2 regions of the Sphingopyxis sp. DBS4 genome follow, and region 1 is predicted to be linked to the other one. Evidence: riboswitches for the same ligand, from Rfam matches in the RefSeq annotation. Region 1 holds a riboswitch; the other holds the start of a gene.

Evidence for each region. Region 1 has a riboswitch for cobalamin ahead of NP825_RS00670 (TonB-dependent siderophore receptor). Riboswitches for the same ligand answer to the same signal wherever they lie in the genome.
Region 2: it holds a riboswitch for cobalamin, as region 1 does, so the genes downstream of both, NP825_RS22995 (TonB-dependent receptor) here and NP825_RS00670 (TonB-dependent siderophore receptor) in region 1, are expected to answer to the same signal.

What each region holds. Positions count from the first base shown of each region.
Region 1 covers NZ_CP102384.1:148,398-154,969, forward strand. The annotation lists gene NP825_RS00660 (ABC transporter substrate-binding protein) at 1-653, opposite strand, end outside; gene cobO (cob(I)yrinic acid a,c-diamide adenosyltransferase) at 653-1,261, opposite strand; gene NP825_RS00670 (TonB-dependent siderophore receptor) at 1,264-3,117, opposite strand; cobalamin riboswitch at 3,292-3,512, opposite strand; gene NP825_RS00675 (TetR/AcrR family transcriptional regulator) at 3,667-4,299, opposite strand; gene NP825_RS00680 (efflux transporter outer membrane subunit) at 4,365-5,777, shown strand; gene NP825_RS00685 (HlyD family efflux transporter periplasmic adaptor subunit) at 5,798-6,572, shown strand, end outside.
Region 2 covers NZ_CP102387.1:23,301-29,872, forward strand. The annotation lists gene NP825_RS22960 (IS66 family transposase) at 39-1,703, opposite strand; gene tnpB (IS66 family insertion sequence element accessory protein TnpB) at 1,764-2,105, opposite strand; gene NP825_RS22970 (transposase) at 2,102-2,458, opposite strand; gene NP825_RS22975 (hypothetical protein) at 2,546-2,839, opposite strand; gene NP825_RS22980 (hypothetical protein) at 2,946-3,422, opposite strand; gene NP825_RS22985 (WGR domain-containing protein) at 3,539-3,835, shown strand; partial or broken gene NP825_RS22990 (cobyric acid synthase) at 3,853-4,776, opposite strand; gene NP825_RS22995 (TonB-dependent receptor) at 4,718-4,939, opposite strand; cobalamin riboswitch at 5,187-5,360, opposite strand; gene NP825_RS23000 (SMR family transporter) at 5,895-6,224, shown strand; gene NP825_RS23005 (CopG family transcriptional regulator) at 6,497-6,572, shown strand, end outside.

The DNA of each region.
Region 1 (6,572 bases):
GGCTGCGCCGCCACCATTTCCTCGAGGCTGAGCTGTGACAGCGGCGGCTTGCCGAGCTTGCCGGCGAGATTGACGAGGCCGAGGCGGGTCATCAATTCGTCGATCAGCGTGCCGGTGCCGGTCATGTAGCCGCGCCGCTGATAATAGGCCGCGACGCGCCCGCGTCCCGGCTTCGGCAAGCCAGCAAGCTCGCGCTCCATCTTCGCGACAAGCGCTTCGCCGCGGTCGGCGTGCCCTACCGCTTTCGCCGTCGCGCGGATCGAGGTGTAGATCTGGTCGAGCCGGTCGGCGGTGTCGAGGTCGAGCAGCGGATAGGTCCGGCCGGGCAGCGCGGCGAGCGCGGCGCTGCGGCTCGCGGGCATGCCGACGACGAGGTCGGGACCGATCGCCAAAATCTGCTCGGCCGAATTGCCGAGCAGCGGCAGTCCGCGCGCCTTCGCCGCCGCCGCCGACAGTTCGGGATCAGACGCATTGTGTGTGAGCCCCGCGATCTGTCCACGGTCGGCGAGCGCGAGGACGAGCTGGTCGGCGCAAAGATTGACCGAGACGATGCGCTTAGGCGTCGCGGGGGCCTTCGGTGCACTTGCAGGTGCAGCAGCCCACAAGGCCCCTGCGCCGGCGAGCAGCAGGGGGATCGCGAGCAGGCCGCGCATCAGAACTCGACCCCCGCCTGCGCGCGGACATTCTGCTCGCGGAAGGGATGCTTGACCTGCGTCATTTCGGTGACGAGATCGGCGGCGTCGATCAGCGGCTGTGGCGCGTTGCGGCCGGTGATCACGACATGCGTCATCGCGGGCTTGGCGGCGAGCGTCGCCAGCACCTCCTCGACCGGCAGATAATCATAGCGCAGCACGATATTGAGCTCGTCGGCGATGACCATCTTGTAGGCGGGGTCGGCGATCATCCGCTTCACTTCCTCCCACGCTTCGCGGGCGACTTCGATGTCGCGCGCGCGGTTCTGCGTGTCCCAGGTGAAGCCTTCGCCCATCGGCTTGAACGCGGCAAGCTCGGGAAAGCGATCGAACACTGCGCGCTCGCCGGTCGCCATCGCGCCTTTGACGAACTGGACGATGCCGACCTTCATCCCGTGCCCGATCGCGCGGATCGCCATGCCGAAGGCGGCCGAGCTCTTGCCCTTGCCGGGACCGGTGTGGACGATGACGAGGCCCTTTTCGACCGTCTTGGTCGCGATCTTCTTCGCCTGCGCCGCCTGCAGCTTGACCATCTTCGCCTTATGCTCGGCGTCGGTACGGGGCTTCACGGTCAGAAACTCAGCCGGACGCCGCCATAGGCGGCACGGCCATAGACGCCATAGCCGGAGGCGGTCGCATAATCGGCGTCGAACAGATTATCGACGCGGCCGTACAGCTCGATATGTCCGCCAATCGGGAAGGAGGCGCGAACACCCGCGAGCGCATAGCCGTCGAGCGGGACGAGGTTCGCCGCGTCGTCGAAGCTGTCGCCAACCAGTGTCAGCGTCGCCCCGGTCGACAGGCCGAACGACCAGTCATAGTCGGCCGACAGGCTGATCGCCTGCTCGGCGCGGCGGGGGAGGCGCTTGCCGTCGAATGCGGGGCGTCCCGAACGGTCGCGGGCATCGATGTAGGAGTAGGAGGCGGTGACGTTCAGCGCGTCGACGGGGCGCAGCGCGAGTGTCGCCTCGACCCCCTTGGCGCGGGTGCGGTCGATATTGCCATATTTGGAAGTGGCGTTGTCGTAATTGATCTGGTCGGTGGTGTTGCGCACAAAGGCGGTCAGAGACATCACCGCGCGCCCGTCCGCCAGACTCTGGTCGATGCCGAGGTCATAGCTTTTCGACCGTTCGGGCCGCAGCGCTGCGTTGCCGCTGAAACTGTCGTAGAGCTGATAGAGCGACGGTGCCTTGAACCCCTCGCCATAGCTCGCGCGGACATTGGTCGCGCCGCCGTTCGGCGAATAATTGGTGTTGGCGCCGAAGGTCGTCGCGCCGCCGAACTGGCTGTGGTCGTCGTGGCGCACGCCGCCGGTCAGCGACAGGCTGGCGAATGGCTGGACGATCCCCAGCGCATAGACGCTATCGATGTTCGCGCGCTGGCTGTCGGTCGATCCGAAGCCGAAGAAATCATAGTCGGGCCGCTCGTGCTCATAGCCGAAGATCAGCTTCGCGCGGTCGGCCGGCGTGACGACGCCCTGATATTCGAAGCGCAGGTTGCTCCCCGAATAGCCATAGTCGGGCGCGGTTCCGCGCACGAAATAATAGTCGCGGTCGTTGCGCAGCCAGGTCACCGCGGCGCGGCTGGTGAAGCGGCCATCGAACAGCGCGAGATTGAGGCCCGCATAGCCGACATATTGGTCGAGCTTGGCGACGTCGGCGCTGTCCGCCGGGGGACCGAAGAAGCTGTCATAGTCGAGGTTGGAATGGATATAATATCCGCGCAGGTCGAGGCTCAGCGCATCGCCGAGCGCGACCTTCAGCCGCGCATTGCCGGCGAAATTCTTGTAGCCGTCCTTTTCGGTGCCGCTCGCGGCCGACGAGATGCCGTCGGTCCGGAACCAGGACGCGCCGACGCCGCCCGACACCGCGCCCGCGGTGCCCGACACGTCGGCCCGCGCGCTGGTCGTGTCGCTATAGCCATATTCAGCCGCGGCGTCCGCCGCGAACCCTTCGGCGGGGGTGGCGGTCGTCAGGCTGACCACGCCGCCGATCGCCTGGCTGCCGTGGACGACCGAGTTCGATCCGCGCAGCACCTCGATCCGGCGGATGTTGCCGGTCAGCAGCGGGCCGAAATCATAGCCGTCGCCGATCCCGCTCGGGTCGTTCACCTTGACGCCGTCGATCAGCACCAGGGTCTGCGTCGTCTCTGCGCCGCGCAGCGATACCCCCGCGACCGAGCCGGTGCTGCCGGTGCGGCTGAACCGCACGCCGGGGGTGGTGGCGAGCAGATCGACGACGTCGATCGTCTGGCGCTTCGCGATCGTGTCGGAATCGATGACGGTGATCGCCTGCCCGGTCTCGTCGCGGGGCTGCTCGATGCCCGACGCGGTGACGACGATATCGTCGGCGGGCGAACCGGTCTGGGCAAAGGCGGGCGTCGCCGCCGCCGACAGGATCAAGGAAAGAGTGACAGGCTTCAACATGGGAGTCCCCCGACGCCGGCAACGAAGGCGGGGCCTGCCGAAACGCGCGCACGTTCGACCGATGTCCAGGCCACCGGCGGCGTGAAGGACCGCGACCCCGACACCGAAGCGGCTCCACCGCTTGGTCGTCGCTCGACGGAGTTCTCCGTGCCCTGGCCTTTCCCTGGACCGAGGCATTGAGCGACCCACGCCGGCAGGTCTCCTGGCTCGCGGGTCGTCGCTTGACGCACGCCTTCCCGGGACGGATCCCAGTGGCTGCCCCGGAAAGACGTTCGGGGCGGTGCGTCGCGCTCGCCGCTTACAGTTGCAGGGACAGCCGCGGATTCGAAGGCAGGGCCTTCTCACCGCATTCCCTATTAAGCCCCTTGCGGGGCACCGGCGCGATCATGCGGGACATCGCCCCGCTTCGCCGCCCATAGCGCGATGCCGCAATTTGGCAACCGGCTTTCGCGGAGAGAGGGCTTGGTTGAGTGCCGACATCTGCAAAGAGTGCGTGCGTCCCCGCCTTCGCGGGGGAACACGGCCTTGTTCATTCAGGAATGACTGGCCTTAATCCTCAGGCTTCCAAGCGCGGTAGAAGATGTCGACCGCGTCGTCGATCTCGGCAGCGAGCCGGTCGAGGTCGCGGCCTTCGGGCAGGCCGAGCACCGCGAACTGATAGAGTCCCGACTGGCACAGCCCGGTGAAATGCTGCACCGCGCGCAGCGGATTGCCCATGCGCAACTCGCCGCGCGCCATCTTTTCGCCGACCCACTCGGCAGCGCGGGCCTTGCCGCGGCGCGGGCCGCGATCATAGAAGGTCTTGGCGAGGTGCGGGAAGCGCTCGGCTTCGCCGACGACGAGGCGGAAAAGCGACAGGATCGGCGTCGCGGTGAGCTTGGTCATGAGCAGATTGCCAAAGCGGCGCAGCACCTCTGGCACCGGCTCGTCGAGCGGCAGGTCGACCGCGAGCGCGTCGCCATATTCTTCGACGATGCCGTCGACCACCGCCTCGAACAGATCCTCCTTCGACGGAAAATAGCTCCACAGCGTCGTTTTCGACCCGCCGACCTTGCTGGCGATCGACGACATCGTCGTCCCGGCATAGCCGTTGGTGAAAAAAGCCTCGCGCGCCGCATCGACGAACGCCTTGCGCCGCGCCGTTGCGGCGTCGTCCAGCGGTGCCGTACTGTCTGGTATCATTTCGATTGACAACGCACTCTCCAAGGTCCAATGACGCATGATACCAGCTAGTATCGTTGGATTCCATGCCTTATCGAAATCTCCCCTCCCCATTGATTTTGGGCGCCGTTTTCGGCCTGCTTTCGGCCTGCGCCACCGTTCCCGACCTTGGGCTCAAGCCGGTCCCGGCCGCAGCCGGGTCGTTCGAATCGGCAGCGAGCTTCGCCGACGCTGCGGGCGCGTGGCCTGTCGAAGGCTGGTGGCAGAGCTTCGGCGACGCTCAGCTCGACACGCTGATCGCGGAAGGGCTCAAGGGTTCGCCCGATATGGCGGTCGCTGCGGCGCGGGTTCGCGCCGCCGAGGCGCTGGCACAGCAGGCGGGCGCCGCGCTGCTCCCGCGCGTCGGGGTCGAGGGCAGCGCCGGCGGCACCCAGCAGAGCAAGAATCTGGGTATTCCGCCCGCCTTCGTTCCCGACGGCATTCAGGACACCGGCCATGTCGCCGCGACCTTCAGTCTCGATTTCGACCTGTGGGGCAAGAATCGCGCGGCGCTCGCCGCCGCGACCTCGGAAGCCGAAGCGGCGCGCGTCGACGAAGCGCAGGCGCGGCTGATGCTGACGACGGGAATTGCTTCGGCCTATGCCGATCTCGCGGGCTATTATCACGCGCTCGATGTCGCGAAGGAAGCGGTGCGCGTGCGCAGTGCTAGCGCCGAACTTTCGAGTCGGCGCGCCGCGGCAGGGATCGAGAATCAGTCAGCCGAGCGCCAGGCGGAAAGCCGCGCCGCCTCTGCGCGCGCCGACATCGCCGCGCTCGAGGAAGCGATTGCGACGACGCGCCACCGGATCGCCGCGCTCGTTGGCGCGGGGCCCGATCGCGGCCTGTCGATCGCGCGGCCGACGCTCGCCTCACCGGGGATCGGCCTGCCGCCGCAGGCGGGGATCGATCTCGTCGGCCGCCGCCCCGACATCGTCGCGGCGAAGCTGCGCGCCGAGGCGGCGGCGAAGCGGATCGACGTCGCGCGCGCCGACTTTTATCCGAACATCAACCTGTCGGCGCTTATCGGGCTCCAGTCGCTCGGCCTTTCCAACCTGTTCAAGTCGGGGTCCGACTATGGCAATTTCGGCGCGGCGGTCAGCCTGCCGATCTTCGACGGCGGACGCTTGCAGGGCCGTTATCGCGGCGCGCGTGCCGATTTCGACAGCGCGGTCGCCAATTATGACCGTACTTTGATCGCCGCGCTGCGCGACGTCGCCGACATCGTCACCAGCCGCGCGGCGACCGAGCGCCAGCTTTCCGAACGGCAGGACGCGCTCAAGGCCGCGACCGACGCGGCTGAGCTCGCGGGCCTCCGCTACCGCGCCGGCCTGTCGAACCAGCTCGAACAGCTCGTCGCCGAAGACAGCATGACCCAGCTCGCGCGTCAGGTCGCCGACCTGCAGGCGCGCAGGCTCTCCCTCGATATCGCCCTGATCCGCGCGCTCGGCGGCGGCTACTAGACCCAGACAGGAGAATGACGATGGCCGACGATACGGCTGCGGCAAATAGCGAGGCTCTCCCCGAATCCTCTTCCCCCGAAAACAGTGAAGCGATGGCGAAGCGCAAGAAGCTGCTGCGCATCCTCGCGATCGTCGTCGTGTCGATCGCGGCGCTGTGGGGCATCTGGTATTTCCTGACCCAGGCCGGCCGCGTGTCGACCGACAATGCCTATGTCGGTGCTGATTCCGCGACGGTGACCGCGCTCGTCTCGGGTCCGGTCAAGGAGGTTCGCGTCAGCGGCACGCAGGTGGTGAAGAAGGGCGACGTTCTCGTGGTCCTCGACGACGCCGATCAGCGGATCGCGGTTGCCGATGCCGAAGCGGCGCTCCGTCAGGCGCGCCAGCGCTATGGACAGTCGAGCGCGAATGCCGATGCGGCGCGCGCGCGCGTCAGCGCACGCGGCGCCGAGATCGCGCAGGCGCAGGCGCGGCTGCGCGACGCCGACGCGGCGGTCGCCAAGGCACGCGCCGAACTGGCGCGGCGCGAAAGCATCGCCGGCACCGGCGCCGTATCGGCCGAAGAACTGACCGCGGCGCGCACGGCGCTCGCCTCGGCGGGCGCGGCGCGCGACCTTGCGGCAGCGGGAATCACCTCGGCCGAGGCGACGCGCGGATCGGCAAGCGGCGACCTCGGCGCCGCCGAAGCGGTGGTGCGCGGTACGACGATCGACACCGCCCCCGATGTCGCGGCGGCGCAGGCGCGGCTCGACAAGGCGCGGCTGGACCTCGAACGCACGGTGATCCGCGCGCCGGTCG
Region 2 (6,572 bases), on a different replicon from region 1:
GGGGTAAGCATACGCCGAGTACCGCGGCGCAGTTTGGATCAGGCGGCGAGCGCGACTTGGGCGGCCTTCCAATTCCACGGGAGCAGTTCGTCGAGGCGGCTGACGGGATGGTCGGCGATGCGGGCGAGGACGTAGGCGAGCCATGCCTGCGGATCGACGTTGTTGAGTCGACAGGTCAGGATCAGCGAATAGGCGACCGCCGCCCGCTGGCCACCGCGATCCGAGCCGCAAAACAGCCACGACTTGCGCCCGAGAGGCACGCAGCGCAGTGAACGCTCGGCGGCGTTGTTTGAGAGACAGACCTTGCCATCGCTGAGGAAGCGGGTGAACGCGTCCCAGCGGCGCAGCATATAGTTGATGGCCTTGGCGAGGTCGTGGTTGCGCGAGATCCGGGCCAGCTGCGCGTTCAGCCATTTGTGGAGCTCGGCCATCAACGGCGCGCTGAGTTCCTGACGGACGGCGAGGCGCTCGGCCGGGCTCTTGCCATTGATGTCGCGCTCGATCGCGAACAGGGCGTCGAGCTTCTGCACGGCCTCGAGCGCGATCGGATAGACGATCGGCGCCTTCTTGCCGCGGCTCTTCTTGCGTGCCGCGCCCTCGACGTCGGCGAGCTCGAAAAACTTCCTCCGCGCGTGCGCGAAGCATCCCGCCTCGAGGATCGGCCCGGGCTGCCGGTTGGGCGCATAGAGCTCATTGTAGCCGCTATAGGCGTCGGCTTGCAGAATCCCTGACCAGGCCGTGAGGTGGCGCCGTGGATGGTCGCCGCATCGGTCGCGGGAATAGTAGAAGACGACCGAGGGCGGATCATTGCCCCCGAAGGGTCGATCGTCATGCACATAGTTCCATAATCGACCGGTGACGGTCTTGCCCTTGGCCATGACCGGCACGGTGGTATCGTCGCCGTGCAGGCGCTCGGCGGCGAAGGTGTGGCCCTCCATCAGGTGGAAGACTGGCATGAGCGCCTGACAGGCCGCACCGATCTGGTCAGCCAGTGTTGACACGCTGAGCGGCACGCCTTCGCTGGCGAAGCGCTCGGCCTGGCGGTGGAGCGGCTGATGCTGGCCGTACTTGTCGAACAGCAGCATGGCGAGGAAGCTGGGGCCAGCCCATCCGCGCGGGGTGACGTGGAAGGGTGCGGGCGGCTGCGTGATCTTCTCGCAATCCCGGCAGGCGAACTTCTCACGCACCGTCTGGATGACCTTCCACGAACGCGGGATCACCTCGAGCGTCTCGGTTATATCTTCGCCGAGCTTCGACAGGCGCCCGCCCCCACAAGCCGGGCACGAGCACGGCGCGGGCACGACGACGCGCTCGCGCGGCAGGTGGTCGGGAAATGGCTTCCTGACCGGCTTCCTGCGCTGGAAAGCGGAAACGGTTGCCGTCATTGCCGCGGCGGCTTCGGCGGCGAGTTCGTCCTCGGCCGCGTCGGCTTCGAGGTCTTCGAGCCGGAGCTCAAACTGCGCGAGCAGCCGCTCCGTGCGTTCGGCACTGGGGCCGAACTGCTCACGCCTCAGCTTGGCGTTCTGCAGCTTGAGGTGTGCGATCAGCGCTTCGGTGGCGCTCGCGAGGGCGCGGGCGTTGGCCAGCTCGGCCTCGACGCTTGCGGCGCGTTGCTCAGCCTCGTCAGCCCTCAGAAGCGCCGTTGCGAGGAGCGCCTTGAGCGCATCGGCGTCGTCCGGAAAGGGCGAAACGGCGGCTTCCATGAACGAAGTGAATCATCCCCAGGCCCCGAGGGCAAGCCGAAAATGCGCGGTCTTGTGAAGTTATCCGGCACTCTGCGGACGCCAGCTATACTGCGGGTTGCGCCAGTCGATCCCGTCGAGCAGGCAGGCCAATTGCGAACTCGTCAGCGACACCACGCCGTCCTTCGCGGAGGGCCAGATGAACTTACCCTTCTCGAGCCGCCGTGTGTACAGCGACATGGCAATCCCATCATGCCAGATAATCTTTATCAGCGATCCGGAGCGGCCCCGGAAGACCCAGAGATCGCCGGCGAACGGGTCCCTGGTGAAGTGCTGCTGGACCATCGCCGCCAGGCTCTGCATCCCGCGCCGCATATCGGTATGGCCCATCGCGATCCACACCCGCGCACCCGACGGGATCATCGCACCGCCCTCAGCGCAGCCGCTGCCAACGCCGGCGGCGTCGATGCCGAAATGCGCATCCGCCGACCATCGGTCAGCTCCAGCACGATCGCCGCTTCCGGCTCGGTCGGTGCGGTGGGGACCACGGCCGGCTCCGGCGTATTGTCGATCACCGCCGGGACGAACGCCTCTTGCACCCGGCGCAGAGCCGCACGACGCCACTGATAGATCAGGCTACGAGAGACGTCGTACCGCCGCGCAACGTGCTGGACCTTGGCACCAGGCGAAAACGCCTCACGAAGAATCTCGAGCCGTTCCTCATCCGACCAATCCCGGCGGCGAGCAGCCCCCGTCAACACCGTCACCTGCGTCATGGCTGTCCTTAAGCGCGTCCTTATGTGCGACCTTAAGGACGTCCTGCGCACTCCTCTGCGCTTCGGCAAGCGGGTCAGGCCGGACGGTTACAGCCCGTCAAACCTAAGCTCCGGATCGAGGGCGTCACTGGCGGCGGTGGGTCCCCTGCCCCACATATCGAGCATTAGGCCACGCTCGCGCGCGTCCTGCGCCGGCACCTGGGAAGCGAAGATCGGGATTCCGCGCGCGATGCACCCCATCCCGATCGTCTGCACGTTGGCGACAAGCTGGCGGCGACAAGCCTCGGGAAGTGCGCCGAGATAGTGCGGCTGCATGTCGTGGATCAGCAGCGCGCAGCGGCCGGGCTCGATAGCCCAGCTCACCTTGTTCGAGAACGTCACTTCGCTTTCCTCCCTCGGAGGCCGCCGCGACAGGTGACGTTTGCTGATTAGACCATTCCCCCCGGCACGGCGGCGATGGTCATGAATGATGACGACATGCCGCTCCCTAGAGGGAGCGCCAATAGTCCGCGCAGAACAGGGTGGCAGAGTCGGTCATCGGCGACTTAATGGCATGCGCGGCACCGACAGGCAATGCGGTGGATGAACGCTTAGCGTTACTGCGCTTCAGGTCGATCGCCGACATGGCGAGGGAAGAGGGCGAGCCACCTACGGCCGCAACTTCTTCATCCACACAGCGTGGTCTCGGGCTCCGGGTATCCTTTGGCCGCACAGGTACGGCATAAACCTCGCCGTAACCCGGCACGATGACCGTGCGCGCAACCGCACGGGGATCATCGGTTGGCACGGGCTGGACAAGAACAGTGCCGCGTCCCGGCACATAGACCATGCGCGGTTGCGGAGCCTTCTGGTCGGCCGACTGCGCGGCGATCGGCGAGGCCGCGCCGATCGCGAGCATCAAGGCTGCTACGGTCGAAGCCCTATGGCGCATGAAAAAACACATGAACTGAACCAGGGAGAGCATCAAGCATTGCCGGCTGAGTTATCGCGACACTTCTATAGACTTTGTGAATCAATGGGCGGCTTTTGATTCAAAGAAGTCGTCGGACAACGCAGAGCTGATTTTGTAGGCTTTGCGCCATGAAAGGCGCAATTATCCCCGATGCGATCGAGTTGGTGGCGCTCGATCCGGCGCGCAACATCCGCCGGCGCTATAGTATCACCGCGAGCCTCGACCTGTTCGGCATGATCGTTGTCGAAACCCGTTGGGGCCGGATCGGCACACGCGGCCAGGCGCAGCGCCACGCCTTTCCCGATCGCGCGGCGGCCGAGCGTCATATCGCCGCCACTCTGCGCCGGCGGGGCACCGCCAAAATCCGGATCGGAGTGCCTTATAGACCAATGACAGTCGCCGGCGATTGGACGGAGAGCGTTTAAACGGAGCCGTGCTACTATCAATCTCGGCTCGCCTTTGATGAAAGGGCGAGGATCGTATCGACATCGATATGTCGTTCGAGTTCGGCGGCAAGACCATCGAGCGCGGCATCGACCGAGGCGTGATAATCGACGCCCGCGCCATTGCCGCCGAGCCGCGCGATCCATGCTGCCCGCTGCCGGGCATCCGCCAGCAGCCCATGAAGATAGGTGCCCGAGACCAAGCCGTCTGCGCTCACGGCACCATCGTTGCGGCCGCTGTCGAGCCGCACGAGCGGGCGCTCTGTATCGGGACCAAAGGTAGCGCCGATGTGCATCTCATAGCCCTCACACCGCGCGCCCAGCGCCTCGCCCGCGACCCGCCGCAACGTCTTTTCTCCAGCTAGCACGGTTTCGACATCAAGCAGGCCGAGGCCCGCCACATCAGCCTGTGCGCCCTCGATGCCGTCCGGGTCTGCGATGCGCTTGCCGAGCATCTGATAACCACCGCACAGGCCCAAAACCGCGCCGCCATGACGATGGTGGGCGAGGATATCAATGTCCCAGCCTTCGCGCCGGATCGCGGCAAGATCGGCGATGGTCGCCTTGGAGCCCGGCAGCACGATCAAAGCAGCCTCGACCGGGATTGGCTGACCCGGGGAAATCATCGCCAATTCTATGCCCGGTTCGAGCTTGAGCGGATCGAGATCGTCGAAATTGGAGATGCGCGGCGTGACGAGGCAGGCGATGAGCAATCGGCCGGAGGCGAGCGCTTGCCGCCTTTCGAGCACGACCGCATCCTCGCTCGGGAGCCGCGCGCACTCTGCGAGCCACGGCACCACGCCGAAGCCGGGCCAGCCCGAAAGGCGCTCGATGTCGCGATAGCGGTCCTCGAACAGCGCGGGATCACCGCGAAACTTGTTGATGAGGAATCCCTGGATCATCGCCGCGTCTTCGGGATCGATCCCCGGCTGCGGGATCGTTGAAGTCGATCCCGTCCACAAAGACCAGCGTGTGGTTCGCCTCCGCTCCGCGAATGCGTATCTGGGTGAGCGAGCCCTGCGTGCCCGATGACGCGACCGTGAGGCGGATAAGGTCGAGCGCGAGGGGCTGGCCCAGTGACTCGATCGTCTTGGCATCGAGCTGGAGGCGGGCACGTCAGCGGACGCTACGGGCACCAGCGCAGCGGTAACGACGATATCGGGCGGCACCGCGCCGTCCACGGTGACAGGTCCGGCAGCGGCAGCGGCAAGAAGTAGGGCGATGGGCATGGAAATTCCTCCGGGTAATGCGACATACGTTGTCGCCCCAGAGGATCGGCACGGTCCCGCCAAAGGCCCACACTTCTCCACGCGCTTGCGGCTGGACCCGGCCGGGCGCGGACGACGGCGAGGGTAGGTTCCCGACTTGCCGGCTCAACCCGAAGGCTCGCGCACTGGCATTACGGTTGCGGGCACAGCGCCGGAATCACACCGGCTTCCCTTTTCACCGTCCCCCCGCATCCGCCCAATGGCAGCGCGTGGACGGCACCTTCGCTTAGCGTACTGCTTAAGGGTGGGCGGAAAGGAGTGTCAATGTGAAGAAGGCCAGTTATGGGCACGCTCGCCATTATCTGGGTGATGCGTAACTCAAAACTTTTGCATCAGGGCGATGGTGCTTGAAACAGGGATACTGGCAGCAGAACAGCGCCAGAATGTGCATCAGATTTTTGCATCACGGAGAGGCGCAGATTTCTGCGCTTTCTAGTCTGATGCAAAACTTGTGAGTTCTGCATCAGCGGGGGGTGTTCTCCTGTTTTTCGTCTCAACCGCGCGGGGTTTCGGGCAACTAAAACCGTGCTGAGGCTGTCTGTCGATCATCGGTGCTCAGATTTCCGCATCATGTTTTCAATTAGGGTCTGGCGATTAGCTGACGTGACGCTCGCGCGATGGTGATGTAGAGGCGCTTTGCCGAGAATAGAGTAGCAGGGTGGTGTCTCCTGCGTTCGCTACGCGGATCTTCCCTGCCACGGCGTTAACTTGAAATGGTTCAGGGGCGCTTCGCATAACATGCTGGCCCGCTGATCCGACGAGCGGAGCCGAACATGAATTACGTCTATCTTGCCATAGCGATCATTTCCGAAGTGATCGGCACCACGTTTATGAAACAGTCCGAGGGCTTTACCAGGCTCGTGCCTAGCCTCGTTACGGCTTTGGCCTATGCAATCGCATTCTTCTTCCTCTCACAAACTCTCAAAACTATCCCCACCGGCGTCGCCTACGCCATTTGGTCAGGGGCAGGCATCGTTCTGATCGCTACCGCCGCAGCAGTTTTCCAGGGTCAAAAACTCGACGCTCCAGCCATGATCGGGATGGGACTTATCATCTGCGGTGTGATCGTGATGAACGTCTTTTCCAAAGCGACAGGGCACTAAAATGCGGAGTTAGCAGATACCGTCGCTCAACTTCCATTGAACCTGTTGTTCCAAAGCAGCATTCTAATCGAGATGCTAGGATAGTCAGATCAAAAGTTTTGCATCGAGGCTGACCCGGCAACAATTTGGACCTTGCCCATACAGAAATCTGACGCGGATTCACGCGCCGTTCTATGTGTGATAATGTCCTTTATCACACACTATCGGAGATCCGATGGAGCCGTTTAAACGTGCCGGAGATCCACCGCCGAGAGGAACGCTATATGGACGATATGACCGGCGACGAGTTACTAGACGACAACGCGGCCGAGCGCGCCCAGGCCAAGGCATTGCGCGAGCAGGCGCGCA